Regions from separate parts of the Mycobacterium sp. ITM-2016-00318 genome, predicted to be linked through region 3. Evidence: predicted binding sites of a transcription regulator. Region 3 holds the regulator's gene; each other region holds the start of a gene.
The links. Region 3 encodes LexA, which represses DNA repair genes until DNA is damaged. Its sites were predicted from a motif close to CGAACANNTGTTCG; they were not measured.

Region 1: the regulator LexA is predicted to act here: its motif matches at 2,482-2,495, upstream of cofD (2-phospho-L-lactate transferase).
Region 2: the regulator LexA is predicted to act here: its motif matches at 3,004-3,017, upstream of ruvC (crossover junction endodeoxyribonuclease RuvC).

The regions. Positions count from the first base shown of each region.
Region 1 is NZ_CP134400.1:1,391,005-1,396,611, reverse strand. Features, by position in the region: gene C6A82_RS06785 (phosphomannomutase/phosphoglucomutase) at 1-968, opposite strand, end outside; gene C6A82_RS06780 (DUF3499 domain-containing protein) at 1,034-1,447, opposite strand; gene C6A82_RS06775 (metallopeptidase family protein) at 1,578-2,000, shown strand; gene C6A82_RS06770 (WhiB family transcriptional regulator) at 2,010-2,276, opposite strand; gene cofD (2-phospho-L-lactate transferase) at 2,722-3,708, shown strand; gene C6A82_RS06760 (coenzyme F420-0:L-glutamate ligase) at 3,681-5,045, shown strand; gene C6A82_RS06755 (NUDIX hydrolase) at 5,128-5,607, shown strand, end outside.
Region 2 is NZ_CP134400.1:2,393,751-2,399,357, reverse strand. Features, by position in the region: gene C6A82_RS11745 (GGDEF domain-containing protein) at 1-312, shown strand, start outside; gene C6A82_RS11740 (DUF1304 domain-containing protein) at 384-770, opposite strand; gene ruvB (Holliday junction branch migration DNA helicase RuvB) at 779-1,846, opposite strand; gene ruvA (Holliday junction branch migration protein RuvA) at 1,843-2,436, opposite strand; gene ruvC (crossover junction endodeoxyribonuclease RuvC) at 2,433-2,987, opposite strand; gene C6A82_RS11720 (YebC/PmpR family DNA-binding transcriptional regulator) at 3,165-3,917, opposite strand; gene C6A82_RS11715 (GGDEF domain-containing protein) at 4,205-5,341, shown strand; gene pdxT (pyridoxal 5'-phosphate synthase glutaminase subunit PdxT) at 5,347-5,607, opposite strand, start outside.
Region 3 is NZ_CP134400.1:2,288,793-2,294,399, forward strand. Features, by position in the region: gene C6A82_RS11100 (LGFP repeat-containing protein) at 1-1,495, shown strand, start outside; gene lexA (transcriptional repressor LexA) at 1,504-2,187, opposite strand; gene C6A82_RS11110 (LysM peptidoglycan-binding domain-containing protein) at 2,399-2,869, shown strand; gene nrdR (transcriptional regulator NrdR) at 3,030-3,494, shown strand; gene C6A82_RS11120 (PhzF family phenazine biosynthesis protein) at 3,506-4,192, opposite strand; gene C6A82_RS11125 (alpha/beta fold hydrolase) at 4,228-5,259, opposite strand; gene C6A82_RS11130 (PAC2 family protein) at 5,293-5,607, opposite strand, start outside.

The DNA of each region.
Region 1 (5,607 bases), 900 kb from region 3:
CCGGTTTCGGCCATCAACGCCTTGATATAGGAGTGCCCCACCCGGGAACGCACCGGCGTGCCGCCGCGTTCGACGACCAGTTCCGGCACCGCCCGTGAGGTGATCAGATTATGGATCACGGTTGCACCGATCTCCCTGCTCAGCTCGCCCGCGGCGACCAGGGCGGTCACCGCTGACGGCGATACCGGGTGCCCTGATTCGTCGACCACGAAACACCGGTCGGCGTCGCCGTCGAAGGCCAGCCCGATGTCGGCACCGGTCGCGATCACGTGCTTCTGCAAGTCGACGAGGTTGTCCGGATCCAGCGGGTTGGCCTCGTGGTTGGGGAAGGTGCCGTCGAGTTCGAAATACAGCGGCATCACCTCGAGCGCCGGGATGGCGCCCAGCACCGCGGGCGCGGTGTGGCCTGCCATCCCGTTGCCCGCGTCCACGGCGACCCGCAGCGTGCGCCGGTCGGTCAGATCCACCAGCGACCGGAGAAATTCGCCGTATTCGGTCAGCACGTCGCGGTCCACCGATGTGCCCACCGGGCCGTCGTAGGCGGGCACTCCCGCAATCACGTCGTCGCTGATCGTCTTCAGCCCGGTGTCCTTGCCGACGGGCTTGGCTCCCGCGCGGCACAGCTTGATGCCGTTGTAGGCCGCCGGGTTGTGACTCGCGGTGAACATGGCGCCCGGGCAGTTCAACAAGCCGGACGCGAAATACAGCTGATCGGTCGAGGCCAGCCCGATCCGGACGACGTCGAGACCTTGAGACGCCGCCCCTTCGGCGAAGGCGGTCGCCAGCGGCGGCGAACTGGCCCGCATGTCCTGGCCGATGACCACCTGCCGGGCGCCCTCGTCGCGGACCATTCTCGCGAACGCCGCTCCGACGTCGGCGACAAAGCCATCGTCGATCTCGTCACCGACCAGGCCGCGCACGTCGTACGCCTTGATGACGCGGTGCACTACCTCGGCGGGCCGGGACATTGATCTCCTCGTGGATTCTTGGCTGCTGGCGCCAGCCTATCCGCCGCGGCGAAAGCTACCCCAAACTACTCAGAAGGGTCCGGTAGCACCCGTAGGTGACCACGCCTGCGGCCATTCGTCTCGGGCCGCGGAGCGGGCGGCGCCATCAACGCGCCGCCGTGGGCGCCGGTGACCGGATCGGTGAAACCGGCCGCGATTCCGCCCATGGGAGCTTCGCGCCCCTCGCGCACGGCCTCGGCGAGAGCAATCAGGTCGTCTTCGTCGGGATGGGCGGGCAGCGGCCCCGCGTGGCGAACGAGTTCCCAGCCCCGCGGGGCGGTGATCCGGCCCGCGTGGTTCACGCAGAGGTCCCAGGAATGTGGCTCCGAGACCGTGGCAAGCGGACCAACCACCGCCGTGGAATCGGAGTAGACGAACGTCAATGTCGCGACCGCATAGTGGGGACACCCGGGCCTGCAGCAGCGACGGGGAACATTCACGAACGGAAGGCTATCGCGGGACAAACCCCGCAGGGCACCGGACACGCAGCGGTCTGTGCGCCGACTTCCAACCGTTACAGTTCTTCAGGTGGCCGAGCGGAATCTGCGGCGATCACGCCGAGGCCGCGACATGCGCGGCCCGCTGCTTCCACCCAGCGTGCCCGGCTGGCGCAGCCGGGCCGAGCGGTTCGACATGGCGGTGCTGGAGGCCTACGAGCCGATCGAACGGCGCTGGCAGGACCGGGTGAGCACACTCGACGTCGCCGTCGACGAGATCCCGCGAATGTCGCCCAAGGATCCTGAAAGCGTTCAGTGGCCACCCGAGGTGGTGGCCGACGGCCCGATCGCGCTTGCCCGGCTGATACCCGCGGGCGTGGACGTGCGCGGCAACTCGACTCGCGCGCGAATTGTGTTGTTCCGCAAGCCGATCGAGCGCCGCGCGAAGGACACCATCGAGCTCGCCGATCTACTGCATGAGGTCCTTGTGGCCCAGGTGGCCACGTATCTGGGCGTCGAACCGTCCGTCATCGACCCTTCGATCGACGACGAGTGAGTCGCGCGCTCAGATGATGCCGCGCTTGAGGCGGCGGCGCTCCCGTTCGGAGAGGCCGCCCCAGATGCCGAAGCGCTCATCGTGGGCCAGGGCGTAGTCAAGGCACGCATCGCGCACCTCGCAGCCCTGGCAGATGCGCTTGGCCTCCCGGGTCGAGCCACCCTTCTCGGGGAAGAACGCCTCGGGATCGGTCTGCGCACACAGTGCGCGCTCCTGCCATTCGTCGTCCGGCGTTGCCGGCGCAATGGCATCGAGTTCCGGACGTTCCGGCACCAAACTCAGTTGGGGACGTCCGAGGGACGTCATCGGTGCCGGGCCGGTATTGGTGTGCGGGACGTTGTCTACGAAGCCGAGCATGCGGTTCTCGAACCGAATGTGGTGGCCGAAATCGACCTGCTCAAAAGACATCTTCCCCCTCCTCACCTAGGTATCGCTGAAACGCTATGGAGTCCCACGATGGAGATGTGCGACCTCTTCAATTCGAACAAGTGATCGAATCTCGGTCTGCGACACCGGAACCGGCCGGCCAACCGAAAAATGACACTGGTGTGATTACACACTTGTTAGCTGCCGGGGTCAAGCGTTGGAACCGATTTTCATACCATCTCGTTATCTCGATTCGGCGTGTCCGCCGAAATTCCAGCTCCGGCGTGTCTGTCACAGTTCGATATAGTGCGGCTGCCGAGACCTCATCGTGACCCAAGGCCTAGTGTCGATCGGTGTGAAGGTCACCGTTCTGGTCGGCGGGGTCGGTGGTGCGCGGTTCCTGTTGGGCGTCCAGCACCTGCTCGGCCTCGGGCAGTTCGCACGCGCGGAACCACAAGATCATTCGCTTTCTGCCGTCGTCAACATCGGCGACGACGCATGGATGTACGGCGTGCGCATCTGCCCGGACCTGGACACCTGCATGTACACCCTCGGCGGCGGAATCGATCCCGAGCGCGGGTGGGGACATCGCGACGAGACTTGGCATGCCAAGGAGGAGCTCGCGGCCTACGGGGTGCAGCCGGACTGGTTCGGCCTCGGCGACCGAGACCTCGCCACCCATCTGGTCCGCAGTCAGATGCTTAGGGCGGGCTATCCGCTGTCTGAGGTCACCGAGGCGTTGTGCAAGCGCTGGTCCCCCGGCGCCCACCTGCTGCCCGCCAGCGACGACCGCAGCGAAACCCACGTCGTCATCACCGATCCCACGACCGGCGACCGGAAGGCGATCCACTTCCAGGAGTGGTGGGTGCGCTACCGCGCGCAGGTGCCGACGCACAGCTTCGCTTTCGTCGGCGCGGACAAGGCCACGGCGGGCCCCGGTGTCACCGATGCGATCGCGTCGGCCGACGTGGTGCTGCTGGCACCATCCAACCCGGTGGTCAGCATCGGCTCCATCTTCGCGATCCCCGGCATCCGGGGAGCACTTCGGTCGACATCGGCACAGGTCATCGGCTTCTCACCCATCGTCGCAGGAAAACCGTTGCGCGGCATGGCAGATGAATGCCTGTCGGTCATCGGGGTGGCCAGCACCTCGGAGGCCGTCGGCAGCCACTACGGCGCTCGGTCCGGTGTCGGCATTCTCGACGGCTGGCTGGTGCACGAGGGCGACGACGCCGAGGTCGCCGGAGTCGACGTGCGGTCGGTACCCCTGCTGATGACCGATCCGTCGGTGACGGCCGAAATGGTCCGCGCGGGATTGGATCTGGCGGGAGTCAAACCGTGACCGAGCACGGCGCTGCCGCCGCTGTCGAATTGCTTCCGGTGACCGGGCTACCCGAGTTCCGGCCGGGCGACGATCTCGTCGCGGCGCTCGCCACCGCCGCACCGTGGCTGCGCGACGACGACGTCGTGGTGGTCACCAGCAAGGTGCTGTCCAAATGCGAGGGCCGCATCGTGGCGGCGCCGCAGGACCCGGAAGAGCGAGACAGGCTGCGCCGCAAGCTGATCGACGAGGAGGCGGTTAGAGTACTTGCGCGCAAGGGCCGCACGCTGATCACCGAGAACAACCTCGGCATCGTGCAGGCCGCGGCAGGAGTGGACGGCTCAAACGTCGGCGCGACCGAACTCGCCCTGCTTCCTGTGGATCCCGACGGCAGCGCCGCGGCACTGCGCGACGGGCTGCGCGATCGGCTCGGCGTGACCGTCGGCGTTGTCGTCACCGACACGATGGGCAGGGCCTGGCGCAACGGCCAAATCGATGCCGCCATCGGCGCGGCGGGCCTGACCGTGTTGCACGGTTACGCGGGTAGCCACGATGTGCACGGCAATGAGCTCGTCGTCACCGAGGTCGCTGTCGCCGACGAGATCGCTGCGGCCGCCGACCTGGTCAAGGGCAAGCTGACCGGTATTCCCGTCGCGGTCGTGCGTGGTCTGTCCCTGCACGACAACGGATCCAATGCGCACACACTGCTGCGTTCCGGCGAGGAAGACCTGTTCTGGCTCGGCACCGAAGAGTCGCTCGCGATGGGCCGGCGCCAGGCGCAGATGTTGCGCCGTTCGGTCCGGCGATTCAGCGACGAGCCCGTCCCGCCCGGCATCATCGAGGACGCCGTCGCAGAGGCACTCACCGCGCCCGCCCCGCATCACACCCGCCCGGTGCGGTTCGTGTGGCTGGCCGACAGCGCGACCCGGACCCGCCTGCTGGACAGGATGAAGGACAAGTGGCGCGCCGACCTTTCGAGTGACGGCGTGTCAGCCGAGGCCCTCGAGCGCCGGGTCGGCCGCGGCCAGATCCTTTACGAAGCACCCGAACTGGTTATCCCGTTCCTCGTGCCGGACGGCGCGCACAGCTATCCCGACGCGGACCGGACCGCCGCCGAGCACACCATGTTCACGGTCGCGGTTGGCGCCGCCGTGCAGGCGCTGCTCGTCGCGCTGGCGGTCCGCGCGGTGGGGAGCTGCTGGATCGGATCGACGATATTCGCCGCTGATCTCGTGCGCTCCGAGCTGAATCTGCCGAGTGACTGGGAACCGCTTGGGGCTATCGCCGTCGGGTACCCGGCGGAGCCGTCGGGTCCGCGGGAACCGGCGTCGACCGAGGGGCTCCTGGTGCGCAAGTGAAGGCGGGGCTGCGCACGCGAGGAGCACAATTGATGCTGCGCACGCGAGGAGCACAATTGATGCTGCGCACGCGAGGAGCACAATGATGCTGCGCGAGTCCGTCGTCGAAGCGCTGACTGGGTGGCACGCGCCCGACCCCGCGCAGGACACACTGCGGCATGCGGTGCTGTCGTTCGTGCTGGCCCGCGACGACGCCTGTAAGCGGGAGTGCGCGCCGGGTCACATCACGGCCTCGGCGCTGGTGCTCGACCACACCGCGACGCACGCGGTGCTCACGCTGCATCCCCGAGTCGGTCGCTGGTTGCAGCTCGGAGGGCATTGCGACGACGGCGATGCCGATATCGTCTCCGCCGCCCTGCGCGAAGCCTCGGAGGAGTCCGGAATCGCAGGGCTGACAGTCGATCCCGCCATCGCGGCGATCCACGTGCATCCGGTGACCTGTTCGCTCGGCGTGCCGACCCGTCACCTGGACCTGCAATTCATCGCCCACGCCCCTGAGGGCGCTGAGATCGTCTGCAGTGACGAGTCCTTGGACCTGCGCTGGTGGCCGCTCGCCACGCTC
Region 2 (5,607 bases), 100 kb from region 3:
CGGCACGCCACCAGCGGGCGTGCCGTTGTCGCCCGAGTCGGCGGCGAGGAGTTCCTGATCGCGGAGATGATCCAGTCCGGCGAGGCCCACACGATCGCGGAACGTCTGAGGGAAGCCGTCGCAGAGATCCCCTGGGGCGCGACGGCGAGTGTCGGTGTTGCCAGCGTCACCCGGATCGGCTCAGCCACTCTCGACGCCAGAGCCGTCATCGAGCAGTTGGTCGAAGCCGCCGACAGCGCGATGTACGTCGCGAAACGGGCCGGCGGGAACCAGACGCGGCACGCCGACCGGAGCGCGATTCACAGCCGATAGACAGGCCGTTCGGGACGCCGGAGATCATCGTGAAGCACGCGACGACCTGGAGCTGCTCGGGCTGCTCTGATCTACGTCGCAACAGCCACCGCAAGGAGAACCACCGCGACCAGCGGGAAGACTCCTTGCGTGATAGCGGCCCGCGCCTTGTCGGGCGATGAAGCGAGCAGCACCGCCGCCGCCGCGAGCATCGACCCGACGCCTGCGAAGGTCAGCGCGGCACCGACGGTGGTGTGCCCCAGACATATCGCCACGATGCCGACCGCGGACACGATGGCCAGGAACAAGTTGTAGAAACCCTGGTTGAACGCAAGCAGTTTGGTGGTCTCGGCCTCCTCGGCCGTGGTGCCGAACGTCGCGCGGGTGCGCGGCGACGTCCATGTCAAAGACTCCATCACGAAGATGTAGACGTGCAGCAGCGCGGCGAGTGCCGCGAAAATCACAGCTGCGGTGAGCATCGCGCCTCCTATTCGAACAGCCCCTGCTGTCCCAGCCCGGTCATTCCGCTGGGCGGGCTCATCCCGAGGTGCGTCCACGCCTGCGCCGTGGCGACCCGGCCTCGTGGCGTGCGCGCGAGCATTCCGGCGCGCACCAGGAACGGCTCGCACACCTCCTCGACCGTGGTGGCTTCCTCGCCGACCGCGACCGCGAGCGTCGACACCCCGACAGGGCCGCCGCCGAAGCTGCGGGTCAGCGCCGACAACACGGCACGGTCCAGTCGGTCAAGGCCGAGCTCGTCGACGTCGTAGACCTCGAGCGCGTACTTCGCGATATCGCGCGTGATCACCCCGTCGGCCCGAACCTCGGCGTAGTCCCGCACCCTGCGCAGCAGCCGGTTGGCGATCCGTGGCGTTCCCCTTGACCGCCGGGCGATTTCGGCTCCGGCCTCCGACCCCAGCTCGATGCCCAAAATGCCCGCCGAACGCGTCAGGACGCGCTCCAGCTCGGCGGGCTCGTAGAAATCCATGTGGGCGGTGAAGCCGAACCGGTCACGCAGCGGACCGGTCAGCGCACCCGACCGGGTGGTGGCCCCGACAAGGGTGAAGGGTGCGACGTCGAGCGGAATCGACGTTGCGCCAGGGCCTTTCCCGACGATGATGTCGACGCGAAAGTCCTCCATGGCGAGGTACAGCATCTCCTCGGCGGGCCGGGCGATGCGATGGATCTCGTCGATGAACAGCACGTCGCCTTCAACGAGGTTGGACAGCATCGCCGCCAGGTCGCCGGCCCGCTCGAGCGCGGGACCCGACGTCACCCGCAGTGCCGAGCCCAGTTCCGCGGCGATGATCATCGCCAGCGACGTCTTGCCGAGCCCCGGCGGGCCGGACAGAAGAATGTGATCCGGTGTGCCGCCGCGATTCTTGGCGCCCTCGATGACGAGCTGCAATTGCTCGCGCACCCGGGGCTGTCCGATGAACTCGCCGAGCGACCGCGGCCGAAGGCTTGCGTCGATATCGCCTTCGCCGACGGTCAGCGCGGCCGAGACGTCACGCTCGTCGTGTTCGCCCTCGTCGTCCTCGGTGAAGCGACTCATGACTTGTTACCCAGCATCGAGAGGGCCGATCGCAACGCCGTCGACTGCGTCGCCTCCGGCTCGTTGGCCAACACCTTGTCGGTGGCCTCCTCGGCGTGTTTGAGCGCAAAGCCAAGTCCGACAAGGGCTTCCACCACCGGACCGCGTACCGCATGGCCGTTGACGGAGGGCAACCCCACGGCAGCCCCCACAGCGCCGACCTTGTCCCGCAGTTCGAGCACCATCCGTTCGGCGCTGCGCTTGCCGATCCCCGGCACCCTGGTCAAGGCGGTGACGTCGCTGTCGGCCAGTGCCTGTCGCAGTGCGGGTGCGTCGTGCACGGCCAGCGTGGCCAGTGCGATCTTCGGCCCGACACCGGAAACCGAGAGCAGGGTCGTGAACAGGTCGCGTGCGTCGGCATCGGCGAAGCCGTACAGCGTCATCGAGTCCTCGCGCACGATCATCGCGGTGACCAGTCGGGCTTCGGTCCCCCGCCGCAGCGTGGACAGCGTCGACGGCGTCGCGTTGATGCGGTAGCCGACCCCGCTCGCCTCGATGACGGCGTGATCGAGTGCCACGTCGAGGACTTCACCGCGTATGGATGCGATCATCGTGCCGCCTTGAGTCGTGCCCGGTATTTCTTCTGCTGTTGCGCGGCCATCGCTTCGGCCGCCGCCATCCGTGCCAGCATCGGTGCGCGCCAACAGTGGCAGATGGCGAGTGCCAACGCGTCCGCCGCGTCCGCGGGTGTCGGCTTGGTCTGCAGCGTGAGGATTCTGGTCACCATCGCCGTGACCTGAGCCTTGTCGGCGTTGCCGTTGCCGGTGACCGCGGCCTTCACTTCGCTGGGGGTGTGGAAATGGACGTCGATGCCGCGCTTGGCGGCGGCCAGCGCCACCACCCCGCCCGCCTGCGCGGTGCCCATCACCGTGGACACGTTCTGCTGAGAGAACACTCGCTCGATCGCCACCACGTCGGGGCAGTGGGTGTCCATCCAGTGATCGACCGCGTCACTGATAACCAGCAGGCGCCGATGCAGCGGCAGGTCCGACGGCGTGCGCACGACATCCACGTCGAGCGCGATGACCTGCCGGCCCTTTCCGCTTTCGATGACGGAAAGCCCGCAGCGCGTCAGCCCGGGATCGACACCCATAACGCGCACGCAACCACCTCTTGAGTGAACACCTGTTCGACGGCAGCCTAGCGTGGTTGACCGACGTGACCTGGAAAAGACACGCCGTCTTCTCTGCTCGCCCGACCGCGAGGACGCGTTGAGACTGCGCTGAGGCAGAAGAAGTTCGAGTGACGGCCTGCGTCGTTGCAGTCTCAGCGCTGACGATCAGTCCTCGATCTGCGCGAGCACTTCGTCCGGGATGTCGGCGTTGGTGAAGACATCCTGGACGTCGTCGCTGTCCTCGAGCGCATCGACGAGCTTCATGATCTTGCGCGCACCGTCGGCGTCCAGCGGCACGGACACCGACGGCTGGAACCCGGCCTCGGCGGATTCGTAGTCGATGCCCGCATCCTGCAGCGCCGTGCGAACCACCACCAGATCACCCGGTTCGCAGATGATTTCGAAGCTCTCGCCCAGATCGTCGATCTCCTCGGCACCCGCTTCGAGCACAGCGGTGAGCACGTCGTCCTCCGTCAGGCCGTTCTTCTCGAGCGTGACGACACCCTTGCGGGAGAACAGGTAGGACACCGAGCCGGGGTCGGCCATGTTGCCGCCGTTGCGTGTCATGGCGACGCGTACTTCGCCCGCGGCGCGGTTGCGGTTGTCGGTGAGGCACTCGACGAGCACCGCGACGCCGTTGGGTCCGTAGCCCTCGTAGGTGATGTTCTGCCAGTCCGCGCCGCCGGCCTCCTCGCCCGCACCGCGCTTGCGCGCCCGCTCGATGTTGTCGTTGGGCACCGAGTTCTTCTTGGCCTTCTGGATGGCGTCATACAGCGTCGGATTGCCCGTCGGGTCCCCGCCGCCGGTCCGCGCCGCCACCTCGATGTTCTTGATCAGCTTGGCGAAGTTCTTGCCTCGCCGGGCATCGATGATCGCCTTCTTGTGCTTGGTGGTGGCCCACTTGGAATGGCCGCTCATGCGTGTACTACCTCTTTCACTACTGATTCGGGGTAGATGAAGTCCGAGCAACGAGTCTACGTGGACGTTTATGCCCAACGGCGCCGCGTCTGGCGTCAGCACCGCGACGGCCGTTTTCGTGGCGGCCGTGTTATCGACCGGCTCGAACGCCAAAAACGCGCGGGAATTGACTGAGCAATTTCTGCGCCCGGCTCTGAAACGGATCGAACAAATCCGGCGGACGCGATCGTGCGTTGGCCTAATTGCTACTCTGCGTGAGTGCCTCCGCCCCGCCATTTCAGTCGCCGATGAACACGGCGCAAAGATGGTGGCGCGGCCTTGATCACTACTACTGGTTGACCGCCTTCCTCGCCGCGCGTGGCCTTCAGCAGACGACATGTCGCCTCGTTGCGCTGGTGATTCTCGCGATGAGCGCCATCTCGCTGACGCTGATCTGGAGCCCGACCGGACCCCAAGGCTCCGTCAACCGGTTCTTGGCTGTCGCTGTCGCCGTGTGTTGCTGGGGATTAGCTGCATTGTGGCTGCGCGGCCGCTGGCCGACGGTCATCGAATCCCGGATTTGTGTATGCGTGGGAGCGGTCTGTATTGCCGTCTCGTGTCTGATCCAGACCGATGCGCTGAGCGGCCTGTTCGGTGCGACCGCATTCACACTCGTGGCAATCTACTCCGCCGTTTTCCACACCACGCGTTGGCTGGCGATCACCTGGATCGCCACCGGCGTCACCCTCGCCGTGCTGGCCTTTCGGCTGGCGTCGTTCAGCATCGCCTTCGCCGTCTCCTCGGTGCTGTTGGTCGGCTTCATCATCGTGTTCGTCTCGCTGACCGGCCGGGCCGCGATCTGGCTCGTCGACGCGGACATCCTGCATGAGAACTTCGAACCGCTCACCGGGATGTTCAACCGCGAAGGCTTCTACGAGAAGGCGACGACGCTGCTGGCCTCGCGCAGCCGCGGCGACGATCGGTTCGTGGCGATCTCCGTGATCAATCTGGACAGCTTCTCCTTGGTTGGCGAGTTCTCCGGCGTTGCCGGCTCCAACCGGGCTCGAGTCGAGATCGCCGCACGGCTGCGCGAAACGGCGCGACGCGACGCCGTGCTCGCACACATCGCCGACTCGGAGTTCGTGATCGCCGACCTCTTCGAGAGCAACGACGCGTCCGCGCTGATCGAACGAGTCCGGGGCACGATCGCCGGTGCGCCGTCGCATTTGTCGGCCAGCATCGGGGTGGTGACCACCCCCCTGCAGCCGCTCGTGGCGCTGCCGCCGCACGAAGTGCTCGACGAGCTTTTGTCGATCGCCACCAACGCGATGTACGAATCACGCAAGGGCGGCGGCAATCGGGCCACCTACGTCAGGAACCCCACGCTCACGGTCCTCGATGATTCGGGCGGCGACGAATGGTTCGGCAACGAGGAACCCGCGTAGCGGGTTCAGACGCGGCCGGTGACCATGTCGACGAACAGCCGGTGGATGCGACGGTCGCCGGTCATCTCCGGGTGAAACGCCGTCGCGAGCATCTTGTCCTGGCGCACGGCGACGATATGCTCTCCTGCCCGGCCGAGCACCCGCACCTCGGGACCGACGCGTTCGACCCACGGCGCCCTGATGAACACCGCATGCACCGAGCTTTCCAGCCCTTCGAAGTCGATATCACCCTCGAACGAGTCGACCTGTCGGCCGAACGCGTTGCG
Region 3 (5,607 bases):
CGCCTGGGACAAACTCGGCGGGTCGGCGGGGATCCTGGGCGTACCGACCGAGGACGAGGTCTTCAGAGGAGACCTCGTATCGCAGAAGTTCACCGGCGGTGAACTCACCTGGAACCGGTCCAGTAAGGAGTTCACGACCGTGCCGCCCGATCTCGCGGGGCAGCTGGCCGGGCTGACCGTGCCCGACGACGCCACCTCGGCGATCAACGCCGCGCGCCGGGCCGCCGGCGGGCCGCTTGGGCCGCTCGGCGCCAAGCAGGGGCAGCAGTACTCGATCGGGCCCGACGGCGCGGGGCAGGACTTCACCGGCGGCAAGATCTTCTACAGCCCGGCCACCGGCGCCAATGTCGTCAGCGGCCAGGTCCTGAAAAAATACGAGTCCGTCGGTGGTCCGCAAAGCGACCTGGGACTTCCTACGAGCAACGAGGCCGACGGCGGTCTGAAGACCGGCAGTCGGGTCATCACATTCTCCGCCGAGGACAAGCCGCTGATCTTCTGGACGCCCGACTACGGGGCGTTCATCGTGCGGGGCGCGATGAACGCGGCCTGGGACAAACTCGGTGGCGCGATCGGTCCGCTCGGGCCTCCGGTGGCCGATCAGACGGACGACGGCAACGTCGTAGCCCAACGGTTCACCGGCGGCGAGATCTCCTGGGACAAGCAGAGCCAAAAGTTCAGCACTGAGCCGGCAAACCTGGCCTCGGGCCTGGCCGGCCTGACGGTACCGGGCTACGAACCGCCGGACGCCTCGAACGCCGCCGCGCCGAATTCCAATGAGCGCAACTGGCTCACCCCGTCATGGTGGTGGCTGCTGGCGGGCATCCCACTCCTGCTTGTGATCGGCCTGATCCTGGTTGCGACGCTGCGCAAACGGCGGGGCGGCGACGACGACGGGAAGGACCCGTTCGACTCCGAGTTTGAAACCGAATTCGAAGTCGACCGCAACCACGACACCACGGCCGAAGCCGAGGCCGTGCGACTCGCAGGATCCGACGAGTACGGCAGAGCGCGACTGGCCGAGAATTACGGGAGGCCTTCGGGCTCTGAGCCGTCTGGACTTGGCGAGGGCATTCGAGACCCGTTCGAGCAGTCCGCCTTCGACGAGTCGGACGATGACGGCGACGAGTTCTCCGAACTCGAACCCGAACCCGACGATTCCGTGACTGCTCCGACGCGAATCCCGGCGGAGGCGGATACGAATGCTGGCAGGCACTCGTCGGTGGAACCCGACGAGCCGCCTGCGGATATGGATGAGCCCGCTACGCCGCCTCCACCGCCCGACCCCGACAGCTCGGATCCGCCGGCAGCTCAGACCGCATTCCGACTACCGCTCGACGATCCGTATACGGCGCCTGTCGGGTATGCGATCAAGGCGGACACCAAATCTGGGATGTATTGGGGGCCGGAGAGCGACCTCTACGACCACATTCCGGCCGACGTCTACTTCATCAACGAGGAGTTCGCCCGCGCCAACGGGTTCGTCAAGGCCGACTGAGTGCAGGTTCAGATCTTGCGTATCACGGTGACGACCTTGCCGAGAACCGCTGCGTCATTGCCCGGAATCGGATCAAAGGCCGGGTTGTGCGGCATCAGCCACACCTGACCGCGGGTGCGCTTGAAGCTCTTGACCGTGGCCTCACCGTCGATCATCGCCGCGACGATATCGCCGTTGTCGGCGACGTTCTGCTGACGCACGACCACCCAGTCGCCGTCGCAGATGGCCGCGTCGACCATCGAGTCGCCGACCACCTTGAGCAGGAACAGCGACCCCTCGCCCACGAGTTCGCGGGGTAGCGGGAAGACGTCCTCCACGGCCTCCTCGGCCAGGATCGGACCGCCTGCCGCGATACGGCCGAGCACCGGGACGAATGTCGGCTCAGGCAGCGCGTCGGAACCCGCCACATCAGTGTTCACGATCGGCGTCACCATATCGTCGGCGCCACGGACGTCGACAGCGCGCGGGCGGTTCGGATCGCGGCGAAGGAAGCCCTTCTTCTCGAGTGTCCGAAGCTGATGGGCGACCGACGAGGTGGACGTCAGGCCCACTGCGTCGCCGATTTCCCGGATGCTGGGCGGATATCCGCGGCTGCTCACCGAGGCGCGGATGACCTGCAGGATCGTGCGCTGACGCTCGGTCAGGCCGCCGCCTGAGGCGTTCTTCTGAGTGTCCGTCCGGTCCTCGCTCATGGCGCTGAATGTAGTCCCCCGCGGTTCGATAATCAAACATGTGTTCGAGGCGTGTCGCGTTCCCTTGAGCGGGGGAAGCGCGACCGCCGCGAATTGTCGGTGGGCTGCTCTATCGTTTCGCAACAGTTCGATCACACGTTCTATTAATCGAACGGGTGATCGAGTACGGTTCGAACATAGGAGCGAACCAGCGAAGCGAAAGGCGAAGCAGATGACAGTTCTGGACACGCGAGAAGTCCTGGCAGGACCGGTCGTGCGGCGGCCTCAGCGCCCGCCTGCAGCGCGGCGTCCATACCGCACCCCGCAGAGCAGGCGGCGGCCGGCCGTTGCGCCGATGCGATACCGCGGTCCCGGTGTGGTGATGTCGCGGGCTTCCCACCGCAGGCGCCCGATCACCCCTGCCGCCACGGTCGGTCTGGCTCTGCTGGCCGCGCTGATCACGGTGTGGCTGGGTGTGGTGGCGCAGTTCGGCGGGGTCGTCGGCACTGCCGGCTCGTCGTCGCCGGTGCCGGACACGCTTTCTGTAGTCCAGGTACAGGCGGGGGAGACGCTCGCGCATGTCGCTCACCGGGTTGCCCCCGATGCGCCCGTCGCCCATGTCGTGGACCGCATCCGCGAACTCAACCAGCTCGAGTCCGCGTCGCTTGACGCCGGGCAGACCCTGATCGCCCCGGTCGGCTGAGCGTGTCATGCGCGATGAATCGCGCTGTCGCACAACGGCCATGATGCCGGCGCAGACCCGACAGGCCTCATTCCCGCGGACTTTCGCTTCCCGGCAGGGTGCAAAGGTACGCTCGGAGGCGTTCGATTCGGAAGTTTGTCGGCGCGGCGAAGGAGCAGTCATGCACTGTCCGTTCTGCCGCCATCCCGATTCCCGGGTCGTCGACTCGCGGGAAACCGACGAGGGCCAGGCGATCCGGCGTCGCAGGTCATGCCCTGAGTGCGGACGCCGGTTCACCACGGTGGAGACCGCCGTACTCGCGGTGGTGAAGCGCAGCGGGGTCACCGAGCCGTTCAGCCGCGAAAAGGTCATCAAGGGCGTGCGCCGGGCGTGCCAGGGCCGCGATGTCGACGATGACGCCCTGATGCTCTTGGCGCAGCAGGTGGAAGACGCCGTTCGCGCCACGGGCTCACCGGAAGTGGCGAGCCACGAAGTGGGGCTGGCCATCCTCGGCCCGCTCCGCGATCTCGACGAGGTCGCCTACCTGAGATTCGCTTCCGTGTACCGGTCGTTCTCGTCTGCCGACGATTTCGAACGCGAGATCGAGGCGTTGCGGGCTCATCGCGAGGTTCCGACGTCGGGCTGAGCGCGCAGCCGTCAGTCGATCTGCCGCGCCCCGTCGGTCACCACCCGACCCGCGACCCACACCCATCCGTCGGCACTCCACTGCGTCTTGATGACCGAGCCTTTGCCCTGGACGATAGTCAGGTCGCGGCTCAGGTGGTCGGTGATGCGAACGGCCGCCGCGCCCGTGGCCTCGTCCTCGGGTATGCCGAGACCGGGCGCGAACATCCGGGAGCGAAGGACGCCGTTGTCTTTGTCGGTCCACGTCCACAGGTAGTTCTCGACATCGTCGGGATAGTCGTCCGGTTCCGCCGCGAACAGCTCGTCGGTGGAGTCGAGCTCGTATATCGCGAACTCCGGCGCCCAACCGGCGCGCGCCCGGACGGCGGCGATGTCGTCGTCATAGCTCACCGCAACGACGCCGGCCGGCACCTGAAGTGTGCGGATCGGGCTGCCGATGTCGCGCAGCCACCACGACGCGCCGACGGTGGGGTGGCCGGCGAAGGGCAATTCGGTGGCGGGAGTGAAGATCCTGGCTTGTGCCGTCTTCGCGCCGGCCCTTGGAAGGTCGACGAATATCGTCTCGCTGTAACCGAGTGCGGTGGCGATCCGCTGTCGTTCAGCGGGTGCCACCGTCCTCGCGTCGACGACACCGAGCGGGTTGCCGAATTTCCCCTCCGCATCGGTGAAGACGCGCAGCACTGTCACGTCGATGGCCATGTGCCCGATGCTACGACGAACGCCGGCGGCGCACCTCAGGTGGCGCTGCGCTCGTCCGCGTCGATCGCGTCGAGGACCGCGACACGGGTGCCGATCGGGCCCGAGATCGTCTCGTCCCCGGCGCCGTCGCGCAGCAGGCCCCGCAACAACTCCTGGTCGTAGGTGGCGGGCTCGGATGAATCGATGAAGCGCTCGACGATCTCGACGAAGCGATCGGGGTCGTCGTGGAAGGGGAAGTGCCCGGCGCCTTCGAATATCTCCAGCTGTGAGCCGGGCATCGCGGCGTGGGCGAGTAGTGCGTGGCTGACGGGGATCACCGAATCCCGCGAGCCCCAGATAAGTTGCACTGGCACGGATTTGGTTAGATAACATCGGTCCAGCATGGTGACGACCTGGCCGCGCCAGTCGACCACTGCGCGAAGTGTGCGGGCGAAGGCCGAAGATGCGGTGGGCTCAGGGAGATCCTTGAGAATGCGCAGCATCTGCGGCAGGTCGCGACCCACCCCGGTTCTGCCGATGGCAAGCCCGGCGATCCGACCCGCCGCCTGTACGGCGGGTAGCACCAGCGGAAGACGTAGCAGCGCAAGGGCTTCGCTGCCCATCGGCAGGGACGCGATCCGCAGCGCGAAGTTCACGTCCTTGGTCACACCGCCGGCGCCGACCAGAATCAGTCGGTCCACCAGCTGGGGGAACTGGTAGGCGAACTGCATCGCGACGCCGCCGCCGAGAGAATGCCCGACCACCGTCACCCGCTCGATGTCGAGGACGCTGAGCAGGTCCCGCATCCCGTTCGCGTACGCCGCGACCGAGTAGTCGGCGCGGGGTTTGTCCGACTTGCCGTGCCCGAGCAGGTCCGGGGCGATAACCGTGAAGCGTTGCGCAAGAGTCGATTGCACGCTGCTCCACGTCGTGGAGTTGTCACCGATGCCGTGGATCAGCAGGATCGCAGGACCCGATCCGGCGATGCGGTAGGCGCGCCGGTAGCCGTGGATGGTGCGGTGCTCCAGGGTGGGCGTGAGCTCACGCACGGGCCGGAGATTGGGTTTTGCAGACTTTCGAGCCGTCATATAGCCAACCTCGTTGTCGGACCGGGTCGCGGTCTAATGGCCGTCGTCCCCGTCTTGGAAGCCTTCTTTTGTCTTTTTGTCCCGGGCCTGCTGCGCGAGAAAGCGTTCGAACTCGGCGCCGAGTTCGTCACCGCTGGGCAGATCCTCGTCGCGGGCCAGCAGTGATTTGTTCTCCTGGGCCGCGATGAAGGCATCGTACTGGCGCTCCAATGCCTCCACCACTTGAGCGACCTCGGCGCTCGACCCCACCTGTTCCTCGACTTTGGCCGCCACCTCGGCAGCGGCCTCCGACAGCGCCGCCAGTGGCAGCTGCAGCGAGCCGGACTTGGCCACCTGGGTCAGCAGCGC